Regions from separate parts of the Gemmobacter fulvus genome, predicted to be linked through region 1. Evidence: riboswitches for the same ligand, from Rfam matches in the RefSeq annotation. Region 1 holds a riboswitch; the other holds the start of a gene.
What was found. A riboswitch is a leader RNA that binds a small molecule or an ion and turns the genes downstream of it on or off. The one in region 1 is predicted to bind thiamine pyrophosphate.

Region 2: it holds a riboswitch for thiamine pyrophosphate, as region 1 does, so the genes downstream of both, thiC (phosphomethylpyrimidine synthase ThiC) here and thiB (thiamine ABC transporter substrate binding subunit) in region 1, are expected to answer to the same signal.

Annotation. Positions count from the first base shown of each region.
Region 1 covers NZ_CP076361.1:2,238,890-2,246,004, reverse strand. Annotated here, with positions in the region: gene KM031_RS10810 (ABC transporter permease family protein) at 1-1,229, opposite strand, end outside; gene thiB (thiamine ABC transporter substrate binding subunit) at 1,205-2,185, opposite strand; TPP riboswitch at 2,225-2,323, opposite strand; gene aroC (chorismate synthase) at 2,448-3,548, shown strand; gene KM031_RS10795 (DMT family transporter) at 3,559-4,452, opposite strand; gene KM031_RS10790 (HU family DNA-binding protein) at 4,531-4,818, opposite strand; gene KM031_RS10785 (AMP nucleosidase) at 4,970-6,445, opposite strand; gene KM031_RS10780 (SDR family oxidoreductase) at 6,611-7,115, shown strand, end outside.
Region 2 covers NZ_CP076363.1:15,940-23,054, reverse strand. Annotated here, with positions in the region: gene KM031_RS18615 (acetyl/propionyl/methylcrotonyl-CoA carboxylase subunit alpha) at 1-254, shown strand, start outside; gene KM031_RS18610 (phospholipase D family protein) at 376-1,944, shown strand; gene KM031_RS18605 (endonuclease/exonuclease/phosphatase family protein) at 1,961-2,707, opposite strand; TPP riboswitch at 2,801-2,923, shown strand; gene thiC (phosphomethylpyrimidine synthase ThiC) at 3,024-4,832, shown strand; gene thiO (glycine oxidase ThiO) at 4,829-5,782, shown strand; gene thiS (sulfur carrier protein ThiS) at 5,772-5,969, shown strand; gene KM031_RS18585 (beta/alpha barrel domain-containing protein) at 5,972-6,733, shown strand; gene KM031_RS18580 (thiamine phosphate synthase) at 6,736-7,115, shown strand, end outside.

The DNA.
Region 1 (7,115 bases):
ACCCGCACCTCGGGCAGCAGGATGCGAAAGGCGAAGGGCAGCGCCATCACCGCCGTCACCAGAACCGTGACCGGCAGCGCCACCCGCGCCGGAGAGACAAAGGGAAACACCAGCAGGAACAGCCCGGTGCCCAGCACCAGCGACGATCCCGCCATCGGCAGCATCGCCACGGGCTCCAGCCCGCGCCAGCCGCGCGCCACCGCCAGCGCCAGCGCCAGCAGCAACGCCGCACCCACCGCCAGCGGGGCGGCCAGAACCGCCACCGTCAACGAGGCCGCCAGTGCAGGCCAGACCGCCGAAGGCAGCGCCATCAGCCCCGGCAGCCCGCGAAAGCCCACCGCCAGCAGGGGCGCAGCGATGAAGCCAAGCGCAAGCGCAATCGCCGCCGCGTCGAGCAGACGCCGCCAGCCCGCCGGGCGCGGAAGCGCCACAGCCCGGTCCAGGCCCGCGCCAAAGCCGCTGGGCACGGTGAACAGCCCGGCCAGCAGCACCGCCGCCCCGCAGGCCAGCACCTGCATCACCGCCAGCGTGGCGGCTTTGGGCAGATCGAATTCGAACCGCACGGCCTGATAGATCGCCAGTTCCACCGTGGTCGCGCCCGGCCCGCCGCCCAGCACAAGCACCACCGCAAAACTGGTCAGGCAGATCGCAAACACCGCCAGCAGCGCCCCCGGCAACACATCGCGCAGCATGGGCGCTTCGATATGCCGAAAGATCGCGCCCGGCCCGAAGCCAAGGCTTTCGGCCAGCCGCAGCCGCTCGCCCGGCACCGCCTGCCAGCCTTGCAGGATCATGCGGGTGGCCAGAGGCATGTTCAGAAACACATGCGCCAGCACCACGCCGCCCATGCCATAGATCGACACTTCCGGCAGGCCAAGGGCCTCAAGCCCGCGATTGATCAGGCCCGACCGCCCGAAAATCGCCAGCAGGCCCAGCACCGCCACGATCACCGGCAACAGGAACGGCGCACCCAGCGCGGCAATCGCCAGCCTGCGCCCCGGAAACCGCCGCCGCGCCAGCGCGCGCGCCACCGGCACTGCACAGGCAACCGAGGCGAGCGCCGACAGCGCCGCCTGTGTCACGGTGAACCGCAGGGCCGCAAGGTCGGCGGCGGTGATACCCCCGCCGCCGCCCGCCTGCATCATCACCACGGCCAGCGGCCCGAGGGTCAGCGCCCCCAGACCGATGGCCGTGGCAAAAGCCCCTAGCGGGACAGCGCGGCGCGCCATTCTTCCAACGCGCCCGCGCGGGCCGCTTCGGCCTCGTCCGCGCCCAGCAACAGCGATTTGCCCGGCTGCACCAAGGTCTCGAAGCCTTTGGGCAGACCCGCCGTCGGCAGTTTGGCCGGATACATCCAGTTGGTCGTGGGCAGAATCTCTTGCGCCGCATCCGACAGAACGAAGGCCATGAACCGATCCGCCAGGTCGGACTGATCGCTGGCCGCGAGTTTGCCCATCACCTCCACCTGCAGGTAATTGCCTTCCTCGAACACGGCGGCGGTCTTGCTGTCATCCTCTTCGGCGATCAGGTGATAGGCGGGCGAGGTGGTATAGCTCAGCACCAGATCGGCCTCGCCCTCCAGAAACAGGCCATACGCCTCGGACCAGCCGGGGGTCACGGTCACGATATTGTCAGCCAGCGCCGCCCAGATCGCCGGAGCCTCGTCCCCATAGGCCGCTTTCACCCACATCAGCAGGCCCAGACCGGGGGTGGAGGAGCGCGGATCCTGAATCACGATCTTCAGATCCGACTCGGCCAGCGCCTTGAAGGAGGTCGGCGCCGTCAGCGTCTTGTTGTGGACAAAGGCGAACCAGCCCCAGTCATAGGGCAGGAAATCGGCATCGGTCCAGGCCAGTGGCAGCGCAAGGTCGGGCGTCTGGCCATGCGCGGCAAACAGCCCGGTTGCGCGGGCGGCGGCGGTCAGGTTGGTATCCAGCCCCAGCACCACATCCGCATCGGTTTTCGCGCCCTCAAGCTGCACCCGCGCCAGCAGGGCCGCACCGTCCCCCGCCGCCGTAAAGACCACATCACAGCCACATTCGGCCTCGAACGCCTTTTCAATCGCCGGGCCGGGGCCCCATTCGCTGACAAAACTGTCATAGGTCAGCACATTCAGCACTGGGGTTTCTGCCTGCGCGACCGACGCGACAGCCAGAAAACCCGCAGCAAACATAGGTGATTTCATCGTCATCCTCCATCTGCGACGGGCGGAGACGGAGCGTGCCAGAGTTGGTCACACCTTCCCTCCGCCGGTCTTAACCGGTTCAGGTTCAACGGGTCCGCTTTCGCATCTCAGCCACTCAAGGCACCCCGAGGTGGCGCAGACCATAAGCCAAAGCGCGACAGGCGCAAGGGGGAGCCCTCTTCGCCCCGCCCTATCAGACGAATTTCGGGTTTATCCGCAGCGGGGCTTGGCATATGCACAAACGCAAGAAGGAGTGCGCGCCATGAGCTTCAACACCTACGGACATCTGTTTCGCGTCACCACCTGGGGCGAAAGCCATGGACCTGCGCTGGGGGCCACGGTGGATGGCTGCCCGCCCGGTGTGCCGATCGAGGCCGAAGCCTTGCAGCACTGGCTGGACCGCAGAAAGCCGGGGCAGAACAAATACACCACCCAGCGGCAGGAACCCGATCAGGTGAAGATCCTGTCGGGCGTGTTCGAGGGGCGCAGCACCGGCACGCCGATCCAGCTGATGATCGACAACACCGATCAGCGCAGCAAGGATTATGGCGAGATTGCCCGCGCCTTCCGCCCCGGCCATGCCGACATCACCTATCATCAGAAATACGGCCTGCGCGATTATCGCGGCGGTGGCCGGTCGTCCGCGCGCGAAACCGCGGCGCGGGTGGCGGCGGGCGGCGTGGCGCGGGCGGCGCTGGCTGCGCTGGTGCCGGGGCTGAAAATTACCGGCTATATGGTGCAGATCGGCCCGCATCAGATTGACCGCAGCCGGTTTGACGCCGCGCAGATCGACCAGAACCCGTTCTGGTGCCCCGATGCGGTCGCGGTGGCCGATTGGGCGGCCTATCTGGATGACCTGCGCAAGGCCCACAATTCCGTCGGCGCGGTGATCGAGGTTGTCGCCTCGGGTGTGCCTGCGGGGCTGGGCGCGCCGATCTATGCCAAGCTCGACAGCGATCTGGCCACCGCGATGATGAGCATCAATGCCGTGAAGGCGGTGGAGATCGGCGAAGGCATGGCCGCCGCCTGCCTGACCGGGGTCGAGAATGCCGACGAGATCCGCATGGGGCCAAATGGCCCGGAGTTCCTGTCAAACCACGCAGGCGGTATACTGGGCGGCATCTCCACCGGGCAGGATGTGGTGGTGCGATTTGCGGTGAAACCCACCTCCTCGATCCTCACACCGCGCCAGACGGTCACGCAGGGCGGCGAAGAGGTGGATCTGATCACCAAGGGGCGGCATGATCCCTGTGTCGGCATCCGCGCCGTGCCGGTGGGCGAGGCGATGATGGCGGCAGTGTTGCTGGATCACCTGCTGCTGGATCGTGGCCAGACCGGCGGGCAACGCGGCAAGATCGGCTGAACCTGCCAGTTCAGGCCCCGCGCGCAGGGGCCTGAACTGACGGCACCTGTTTGGAAATCTGCACCGCCAGAATCCCCGCCATCACGATCACCACGCCGATCATATCGGTCAGACGCACCGCCTCGCCCAGCAGCACGGCGGCGATCAGCACGCCGAAGAACGGGTTGAGGAAGTGAAAGGTCGAGGCTTTCACCGCCCCGATCCGCGCCACCAGCCCGAACCACAGCACCGTCGCCACAATGCCCGGCATGACGATCTGATACGCCATCGCCAGCATCCAGGCGGGCGAGGCGGTCAGCCGCCACGGTTCGAACCCCAGCGCCGCGACCCAGAGCAGTGCTGCGCCGACCCACATCTGCAAACCCACCACGATCCACAGATTGCCGCCCGAACTGGCCCCGCGCATCATCAGCGTGGCCAGCGCCAAGGCCAGCGCGGCGATCAGGCACAGCGCAAGCCCCAAGGGGGCCGCCCCGCCCTGCATCCGCGCCGCCATGATCAGCGCCACCCCGGCCATGCCGGTCAACAGGCCGACGATTCCCAGCGGGCGGATGCGTTCGCCGAACAGCATCCAGCCCAGAGCCGCCACCAGCAGCGGCATGGTCGAGGCGATGATTGCGGCCAGGGAGGCCTCGATCCATTGCATCGCCACGAAATTCAGCCCGAGGTAAATCGCATTCTGGCACAGGCCGAAGATCAGCGTCGCGCGCCATTGCGCAGGCGTTAGCCGCAACCGCTGCCCCAGCGCCAGCCCGACAGCCAAGGCCAGCGCCCCCGAGATGGAGAAGCGGATGGCCAGCGACAGCAGCGGCGCCGCATCCGCCACGATCACCCGCGCGGTGGCATAGGCCGAAGACCAGATCACCGCGAAGGCCAGACCCATCGCAAGCGCGCGTATATCCATCTCCGTCTCCGCAAAAGCAAAAGGGCCGCCCGAGGCGACCCTATGAGTGCAGCCCGGGGGCTGCAAGGCGGGAATGGCTCAGCCGTTCACGCTGTCTTTCAGGGCTTTGGCGATGGTGAATTTCACCTGCTTGTCAGCCGCCTTGGTCACGGTTTCGCCCGTGGCCGGGTTACGGACCTGACGCTCGGGACGCTCGCGGCACACGACCTTGCCAAGGCCCGGCAGCGTCACGGCGCCACCGGCGGCCACTTCGCGCGCCACGACTTCGGCAATCGCATCCAGAGCAGAGCCGGCGACTTTCTTGTCGGCGCCCATGGTTTCGGCCAGAGCGGCCACCAGCTGCGTCTTGGTCATCGGTTTCGACATGTCCTGTTCCTTATCGTCTTTGGCCCCGCTGCCTCGCGGGGTCTGTCTTTGCCCCATCGGGGGCGTGATGCGCCCCGCTACACAGGTTTTCGCGGCAAAGTGCAAGCCCCGATCGCCCGTTTACGCGGCGTTTTGCCAAAGCTGGCAGGGCTCAGAGGAAGGCGGTTTCCTCGAAGCTGCGCAACTTGCGGCTGTGGATACGTTCCACCGGCATTTCGCGCAACAGCTCCATCGCGTGAATCCCGATCAGCAGATGGCGCGACACCTGCGTCTTGTAGAAATCCGACGCCATGCCCGGCAGTTTCAATTCGCCATGCAGCGGTTTGTCGCTGACACAAAGCAAGGTGCCGTAGGGCACCCGGAAGCGAAAGCCATTCGCGGCGATGGTGGCGCTTTCCATATCCAGCGCAATGGCGCGCGATTGCGACAGGCGCTGCACCGGGCCGGACTGGTCGCGCAGCTCCCAATTGCGATTGTCGATGGTGGCGACGGTGCCGGTGCGCATGATGCGTTTCAACTCGTAACCTTCCAGCTGGGTCACATGTTCCACCGCATCTTCCAGCGCAATCTGGATCTCGGCCAGTGCCGGGATCGGCACCCAGATCGGCAGATCGGCATCCAGCACGTGATCTTCGCGCAGATAGGCATGGGCCAGCACAAAATCGCCAAGGCTCTGGCTGTTGCGCAGCCCGGCGCAATGGCCGACCATCAGCCAGGCATGGGGGCGCAGCACGGCAATGTGGTCCGTGGCGGTTTTCGCATTCGACGGGCCGACCCCGATATTCACCAGCGTGATGCCCTGCCCATCCGCCCGTTTCAGGTGATAGGTCGGCATCTGCGGCATTTTCGGGTTCAGCGGCAGCACCGCGTCGGGCGTCGTGATCTCGTGATTGCCGGGGGCGACAAAGCCGGTATAGCCGGAGTCCGGGTCGCCCAGCACCTTGCGGGCATAGGCCTCGAATTCATCGACATAGAACTGATAGTTGGTGAACAGAACATGGTTCTGGAAGTGCCGCGGATCGGTTGCGGTGTAATGCGCCAGCCGGGCCAGCGAATAATCCACCCGCTGCGCAGTGAACGGTGCCAGCGGGCGCGAGCCATCGGCATATTCGGTCAGCACACCATTCACGATGTCATCATTGGTGGTGGCCAGATCCGGCACGTCGAACACATCACGCAGCGAGAAGTCCAGCACGCCCTCCTGCGGCACGGCCACGCCGGGGTTGCCCGCCACCGCAAAATGCACCGGGATCGGTGTCTGCGACGGGCCGATGCTGACCGGAACACCGTGATTGTGGATCAGAAGCGCAATCTGCTGCGTCAGGTAATTGCGGAACAGATCGGGCCGGGTGACGGTGGTGGCATAGCTGCCGGGCTGCGCCACATGGCCGAAGGACAGACGCGAGTCGGTCTTGGTGAAGCTGGTCGTGGTAAAGCGGATCTCGGGGTAATAGGCGCGCAGCCGCGCTGTCGGGCGCTGCCCCATCACCACCGTGCTGAACTGGGCCGACAGGAAGGCGGTCGCCTCGTCATACAGCGCCTCCAGCCGCGCCACGGCTGCGGCGGGATCGGTGAAACTTTCATGCGCCGCATCGGGCGGCGTCAGTATGGTCTGTGAAATCTGCATCACGTCTGTCTATCCATTTTTTGATCGCCCTTTCTGCACTGTCTGTGCGGAGCAAATCAAGTCCTGCCGCAGATAGCGGCCCGGCGTCACAGCGGCATGACGCGGCTTGCATCCGCGCAGCACAGCGCGGAAAATGGGTGCGAACAGGCAGTGCGCAGGGGCGGCATGACACAGGTTCTTCTTTCGCTTGGCCATGGATATTCGGCGCAGGCTTTGGCGGCGCGGCTGTTGCCGCAGGGCTGGCGGGTGATCGGCACCACGCGCAGCGCCGAAAAAGCGGCCCGGCTGGCCGCGCAGGGGGTGGAGCCGCTGATCTGGCCGGGGGCCGATCTGGCCCCGGCCTTGGCACAGGCGACGCATATCCTCAGCTCCATCGCGCCGGATGCAGCGGGTGATCCGGTGCTGGCCGCCCATGCGGCACAGCTTGCACAGGCGCCGACGCGCTGGGTCGGCTATCTGTCCACCACCGGCGTTTACGGCGATCATCAGGGCGGTTGGGTGGACGAGACCACGGCGCTGACCCCCGGCACCGCGCGCGGCCATCACCGGGTCGCGGCCGAGGCGCAATGGCAGGCGCTGGGGCTGCCGCTGCATATTTTCCGGCTGGCGGGGATCTATGGGCCGGGGCGTGGCCCGTTCCGCAAGGTGCTGGAGGGCACGGCACAGCGCA
Region 2 (7,115 bases), on a different replicon from region 1:
GTGCGGCAGCACCCGCCAGCGTCGCGGCAGAGGCGGATGCCAATCTGGTGCCCGCCCCGGTGCCCGGCACGCTGCAATTGTGGCAGGTCGAGGATGGCGCGCTGGTGCAATCCGGCGAGGTAATCGCGGTGATGGAAGCCATGAAGATGGAAACCCGGGTCGAGGCCCCCCATGCAGGTCGGCTGACCCGGCTGGCCGAGGCGGGCACGGCACTGGCCTATGGTGCAGCACTGGCGCGCATCGTGGCCGAGTGATCGCGCTGGCGGAACCATCTGCCCCGGCCTAGAGTTGACCTGCCGACCCGGCCTTCGCGCGTTCAGTGCAGGGGCCGGGCGTGTCAATGGATGGGTTTTGCACATGATCCGGCTCTGAGAGATGCTGTCTGTCGCCCTCGGCCTTGGGCTGGCCCTTGTTCTGGCAGCGCTCGGGCTGCGCCTTGCCTTCTTTCGGGCGGCGCGACTGCCCCGCAGCAAATCCCAGGCGCTGCCCGCAAGCAACGACACCGCCCTGGGGGCCGCAGCGGCGGCCGTGCCCTGTGACGGCAACGGGCACAGCGGGCTGATCGGCCTGCGCGACGGGCTGGAGGCCTTTGCCACCCGGATTCACCTGATCCGCGCCGCCGAAGTCTCGCTCGATCTGCAATATTACCTCTGGCAGCCGGATATTGCCGGATATGTGGTGCTGGACGAGCTGCGCCGTGCGGCAGAGCGCGGCGTGCGGATCCGGGTGCTGGTCGATGACATCGGCGCGCCGGAACTGGACGGTGCCTTTGCCGCGCTGAACACCCTGCCGGGGGTAGAGCTGCGGATCTTCAACCCGTTTGTGCTGCGCCGGGTGCGGCTGATCAACCTTCTGCTGGATTTCGGGCGGCTGAACCGGCGCATGCACAACAAATCGCTGACGGCGGATGGGGCCGTCTGTGTGATCGGCGGGCGCAACATCGGCGATGCCTATTTTCAGGGCGACGCGCAGCGGCATTTCATCGACTTCGACGTGCTGGCGGCAGGCCCCGCCGCTGCCGATGTCGGGGCCGATTTTGATCGCTACTGGGCCTGTTCCGTTGCCATTCCCGCCGAAGCCATGCTGCGCACGCCCGCCGATGGCCTGCATCGGCTGACCACCGAAGCCGCCCGGCTGCGCGCAACGGCAGAGGCCGAACCCTATCTTCAGGCATTGGAGGACAGCTCTGCCGCCAGCGACCTGCTGTCGGGCTGCGCGCAGTTCCATTGCGCACCGGTGCGGCTGATCAGTGATCCGCCCGAGAAGGCCGCCGGGCGCGCCGAACGGCGGCAATTGCTGATCAACCGGCTGGATGCGCTGCTATCGCGCGCCCGGAAAGAGGCGCTGCTTGTGTCGGCCTATTTCATTCCGGGGCAAACCGGGTTGCGCGCGATAGAGGCGCGGCTGCGGCGCGGTGTGCGCCTGCGCGTGCTGACCAATGGCCAGCAATCCACCGATGTGACCATGGTGCATTGCGGTTATGCCCGCTACCGCCACCGGCTGCTTGCCGCAGGTGTCACGCTTTATGAGCTGAAGGCCGGCGAAGGCTTGCGCAAACCCACCTTCGGCGCGCGCCATCGCCGCAGACGGCGCGGGTTGCCCGGATCCTCAGGCACCAGCCTGCACTCCAAAACCCTTGTGCTGGACGGGCGCACGCTATTCGTCGGCTCGTTCAACCTAGATCCCCGGTCGAAATTCCTGAATACGGAAATGGGCTTTCTGATCGACAGCCCCGGGCTGGCCAGCGAAGTGTCCGCCGCGATCCGCGAGGATATGGCGGATGTGGCCTATGAGTTGCGGCTGTCGGCGCGGGGCCATCTGCAATGGGTCGACCCCGGTATGGAGGGCAGCGAGGTGCTGCACCGGGCAGAGCCGGGCACCACTTGGGCCAGCCGGGCCCTGGTGCGGCTGTTGGGCCTTTTGCCGATCGAATGGCTGCTTTAGGTCAGGCCCCTAAAGCTCAGTCCCTGCCCCGCGGGCGCAGCCGCGCCACCACCGGCAGATGATCCGAAGCCCGCCGCGCCAGCGCCGTGTCATGCGCCGCGACCGACAGCATGTCGAACCCCTTCGAGGCATAGATCCGGTCCAGCGGCAGGCGCGGAAAAATCGCCGGAAAGCTCGGGGCCAGCCCCGGCGCGCCAAGATGATGATCCAGCGCCGCAAGCGCCGGGCTGGGCCAGCGCCGCCATTCGTTCATATCGCCCATCACGATGGTCGGGCGGCCATCCCGCTCTTGCGCCTCGGCGGCCACCTCGGCCAGCATCCGCGCCTGTGCCCGGCGCGCCCGCGCCAGCAGCGCCAGATGCACCGCAATCACCCGCACCGGCCCGAACTGCGCCAGATCCAGATCGACGATCAGCGCGCCGCGCGGCTCTGCCCCCGGCAGATGCAGCCCGCGCACCGATTCGACGGCGGCGGCGCGCACCAGCAGCAGATTGCCATGCCAGCCATGCGCCAAGGCCCCCAGCGGGGCCGCCACCGGCACCGGCACCAGACCACTGGACGCCCGCAACACCGCCAGATCCAGCACCCCCGCCCGGTTGCCGAAGCGTCGGTCGCCCTCCTGCACCGCGACAATATCGGCCCCGAGCGCCGAAATCACCCGTTCCGTGCGCCGGGCATCGCGGCGCAGATCGGTGCCGATGCCCTTTTGCACATTATAGGTGGCAACAACGAGATCAGGATGCGCGGGGGGGTGTTTGGTCATGCGGGCATCGTTTCGTATCCCCGCCCCGGCTGCAAGTCCCGCATCATCCGCCTCGCGCAGTCTTGACGCATTCGCCGCCATCCCCTATCCCTTGCCCTACGTCAGGGGAGTCCCGCCCAAGGGACTGAGAGGCTGAATGTGGGGCAACCCACGGCGCAGCGACCCTTTGAACCTGACCCAGTTGATACTGGCGTAGGAAGACCGAAGGGCGCCGTCTGGGCCTCTTTGGGCCATATTGGCCCCCGATCATGGGCCATTGGCCCCTTTCTGCCTCGCATCTCCGGGTCTTTTTGAGTTTACGCTTGAGGAGACACGCATGACCATTCTGCCACCCAAGATCACCACCGGGGGCCTGCCCGCCTCGACCAAGATCCATCTGCCGGGCAGCCTGCATCCCGATCTGCGCGTGCCGATGCGCCAGATTGCGCTGCACCCTTCGGCCGGGGAACCGCCGATCACGGTCTATGACAGCTCGGGCCCCTATACCGATCCCACCGCCACCGTGCATATCGCACAGGGCCTTGCGCCGCAGCGGGGCCAGTGGCAGGTCGCGCGGGGCGATGTCGCCGCCTATCCGGCCCGCCCGGTGCAGCCCGCCGACAACGGCTTTGCCGAAGGCGCGCGGCTGACCCCGGCCTTTCCGCAGCAGCGTGCGCCGCTGCGCGCCACCGAGGGCCGCGCCGTCACGCAGCTTGCCTATGCCCGCGCCGGGATCATCACGCCGGAAATGGAATATGTCGCCATCCGCGAAAATCTGGGCCGCACCGCTTTGGCCCCCCGCGACGGCGAGGATTTCGGCGCGGCGATCCCCAACCTCGTGACACCGGAATTCGTGCGTGACGAGATTGCCCGGGGCCGCGCCATCATCCCCGCCAATATCAACCACCCGGAACTGGAGCCGATGATCATCGGCCGCAACTTCCTGGTGAAGATCAACGCCAATATCGGCAATTCTGCCGTCACCTCCAGCATGGAGGAAGAGGTCGAAAAGATGGTCTGGGCGATCCGCTGGGGCGCGGATACGGTGATGGACCTGTCGACCGGGCGCAATATCCACAATATCCGCGACTGGATCCTGCGCAATTCCTCGGTGCCGATCGGCACGGTGCCGCTGTATCAGGCGCTGGAAAAGGTCGGTGGCATTGCCGAAGACCTGTCGTGGGAAGTGTTCCGCGATACGCTGATCGAACAGGCTGAACAGGGGGTGGATTATTTCACCATCCATGCCGGGGTGCGGCTGCATTACATCCCGCTGACGGTGAACCGCGTCACCGGCATCGTGTCGCGCGGCGGGTCCATCATGGCGAAATGGTGCCTGCATCATCACCGCGAAAGCTTTCTCTATGAGCATTTCGACGAGATCTGCGACATTATGCGCGCCTATGATGTCAGCTTCTCGCTCGGCGACGGGCTGCGCCCCGGCTCCATCGCCGATGCCAATGACGCCGCGCAGTTTGCCGAGCTGGAAACGCTGGGCGAACTGACGCAGATCGCCTGGGCAAAGGATTGTCAGGTGATGATCGAAGGGCCGGGCCATGTGGCCATGCACAAGATCAAGGCCAATATGGACAAGCAGCTTGCCACCTGTGGTGAGGCGCCGTTCTACACGCTTGGCCCGCTGACAACCGATATTGCGCCGGGCTATGATCACATCACCTCGGCCATCGGCGCGGCGATGATCGGCTGGTTCGGCACGGCGATGCTGTGTTACGTCACCCCCAAGGAACATCTGGGCCTGCCGGACCGCGATGATGTGAAAACCGGGGTCATCACCTACAAGATCGCCGCCCATGCCGCCGATCTGGCCAAGGGGCATCCCGGCGCGCAGGCCCGCGATGATGCGCTGTCGCGCGCACGGTTTGAATTCCGCTGGGAGGACCAGTTCAACCTGTCGCTCGATCCCGATACCGCGCGCAGCTTCCACGATGAAACCCTGCCGAAAGAGGCGCACAAGACGGCGCATTTCTGTTCGATGTGCGGGCCGAAGTTCTGCTCCATGCGGATCAGCCATGACATCCGGGCCGAGGCGCAGAAGGAAGGCATGGCGCGGATGGCCGAAAAGTTCCGCGAAGGCGGCAATCTGTATATGCCGATCCGTCAGATCCCCGAGGTGGCGGGGGAATGACCTTCCGCATCTTCGGTGCGGGGGTGGCGGGGCTGTGCGCCGCCACCGCCCTTGCCGCGCGCGGGGCACGGGTCGAGGTGATCGACCCCGGCCCCGCGTCGCGCGCGGCCTCCTGGCTGGCGGGGGGCATGCTGGCCCCCTGGTGCGAGGCCGAAAGCGCCCCGCCCGAGGTGCTGGCCCTTGGCCGGGGCGCGGTGGATTGGTGGGCGGATCATGTGCCGGGTGTTGTGCGCCACGGCACGCTGGTTGTCGCGCCGCCGCGCGACCGGGCCGAACTCGCGCGGTTTGCCAGCCGCACCACCGGGCATGAGATACGGCACGGCGCGGCGCTGGCAGCACTGGAGCCGGATCTTGCGGATCGCTTTGATCAGGCGCTGTTCTATCCCGGCGAGGGGCATCTGGATCCGCGCGCCGCGCTTCAGGCGCTGCGCGACGGGCTGGCCCGGCGTGGGGTGGTTTTTCACACCGCCGCACCGACGCCGCGCGCAGAGGCGGTGATCGACTGTCGCGGGTTTGCCGCCCGCGACCGGCTGCCGTTGCGCGCTGTGCGGGGTGAAATGCTGCTGCTGCGCTGCACCGAGGTCAGCCTGTCACGCCCGGTCCGCCTGCTGCATCCGCGCACGCCGATCTATATCGTGCCACGCGGCCAAGGCGTCTACATGGTTGGGGCGACCATGGTGGAAAGCGATGATCCCGGCCCCGTCACCGCCCGCGCGGTGATGGAGCTGCTGGCCGCCGCCTATACGCTCCACCCCGCCTTTGCCGAAGCACAGCTGCTGGAAACCGGCGCGGGCCTGCGCCCGGCCTATGCCGATAACCTGCCCCGCCTGACCGGGGCGGACGGGCATTGGCAGCTGAATGGCTGTTACCGGCACGGGTTTCTGCTGGCCCCTGCCTTGGCCGAACAGCTTGCCACCCGATTTGCAAAGGATCCTGCCCATGCGCATTGATGTGAACGGCACCCCGACCGAGGTCGCCCCCGCCAGCGTGGCCGAAACGCTGGCCTGCCTCGGCTTTCCTGACAACGGCATTGCCACAGCGCTGAACGGCGATTTTCTGCCCGCCCCGCTGCGCGCCCGCACGGTGCTGCGCGAGGGCGACCGGCTGGAAATCCTCGCCCCGATGCAGGGGGGCTGAGCATGGAGCTGTACGGCATCCCCATCACCTCGCGCCTGCTGCTGGGAACGGCGCGCTATCCCTCGCCCGCGATCCTGTCGGCGGCCATCGCGGCGGCGCGCTGCGACATCATCACCGTCAGCCTGCGGCGCGAAGCGCGCAGCGGCCCCGCCTTCCGTGACATCCTGCACGCCACCGGCGCGCGCATCCTGCCCAATACCGCCGGCTGCCACACGGTGAAGGAGGCCGTGACCACGGCCCATATGGCGCGCGAGCTGTTCAACACACCCTGGATCAAACTGGAGCTGATCGGCCATGCCGACACGCTGCAACCCGATGTGTTCCAGCTGGTCGAGGCGGCGCGCATTCTGGCCGAGGACGGGTTCCAGATCTTCCCCTACACCACCGATGATCTGATCGTGGGCGAGCGGCTGCTGGCGGCGGGCTGTCAGGTGCTGATGCCCTGGGGCGCGCCCATCGGCTCGGGTCAGGGGCTGCGCAACCTGCCCGCGCTGCGGTCGATGCGCGCGCATTTCCCCGGCGTGCCGTTGATCGTGGATGCCGGGATCGGCGCGCCCAGCCATGCCGCGCAGGCGATGGAGGCCGGGTTTGATGCCGTGCTGCTGAACACGGCCGTGGCGCTGGCCGCCGATCCCGTCACCATGGCCGGCGCCTTTGCCGAGGCGACCGCCGCAGGCCATGCCGCCCATCGCGCCGGGCTGATGCCGCCGCGCGACATGGCCGCCCCCTCCACCCCCATCTTCGGCATGGCAGAGCTTGCATGACACTGGACCGGTTTTACCTGATCACCCCAACCGCCGATCTGATCGAACGGCTGGTGCCACGCGGCGTGCGGCTTGTGCAGCTGCGCGCCAAGGATATGCCCGCCGCCGATCTGCGGGCCCATGCCCTGCGGGCGCAGGCCATCTGCCGCCAGCATGGGGCACAGCTGATCCTGAATGATTATTGGCAGCTCGCGCTCGATCTCGGGCTGGAGTTCATCCATCTGGGGCAGGAAGACATGGACAGCGCCGATTTTGCCGCCCTCGCCCGCGCCGGAATCCGCTTTGGCCTGTCGACCCATGACGAGGCCGAGCGGGAGCGCGCGCTGTCACATGATCCGGCCTATATCGCGCTTGGCCCGGTCTATCCCACCCTGTTGAAACA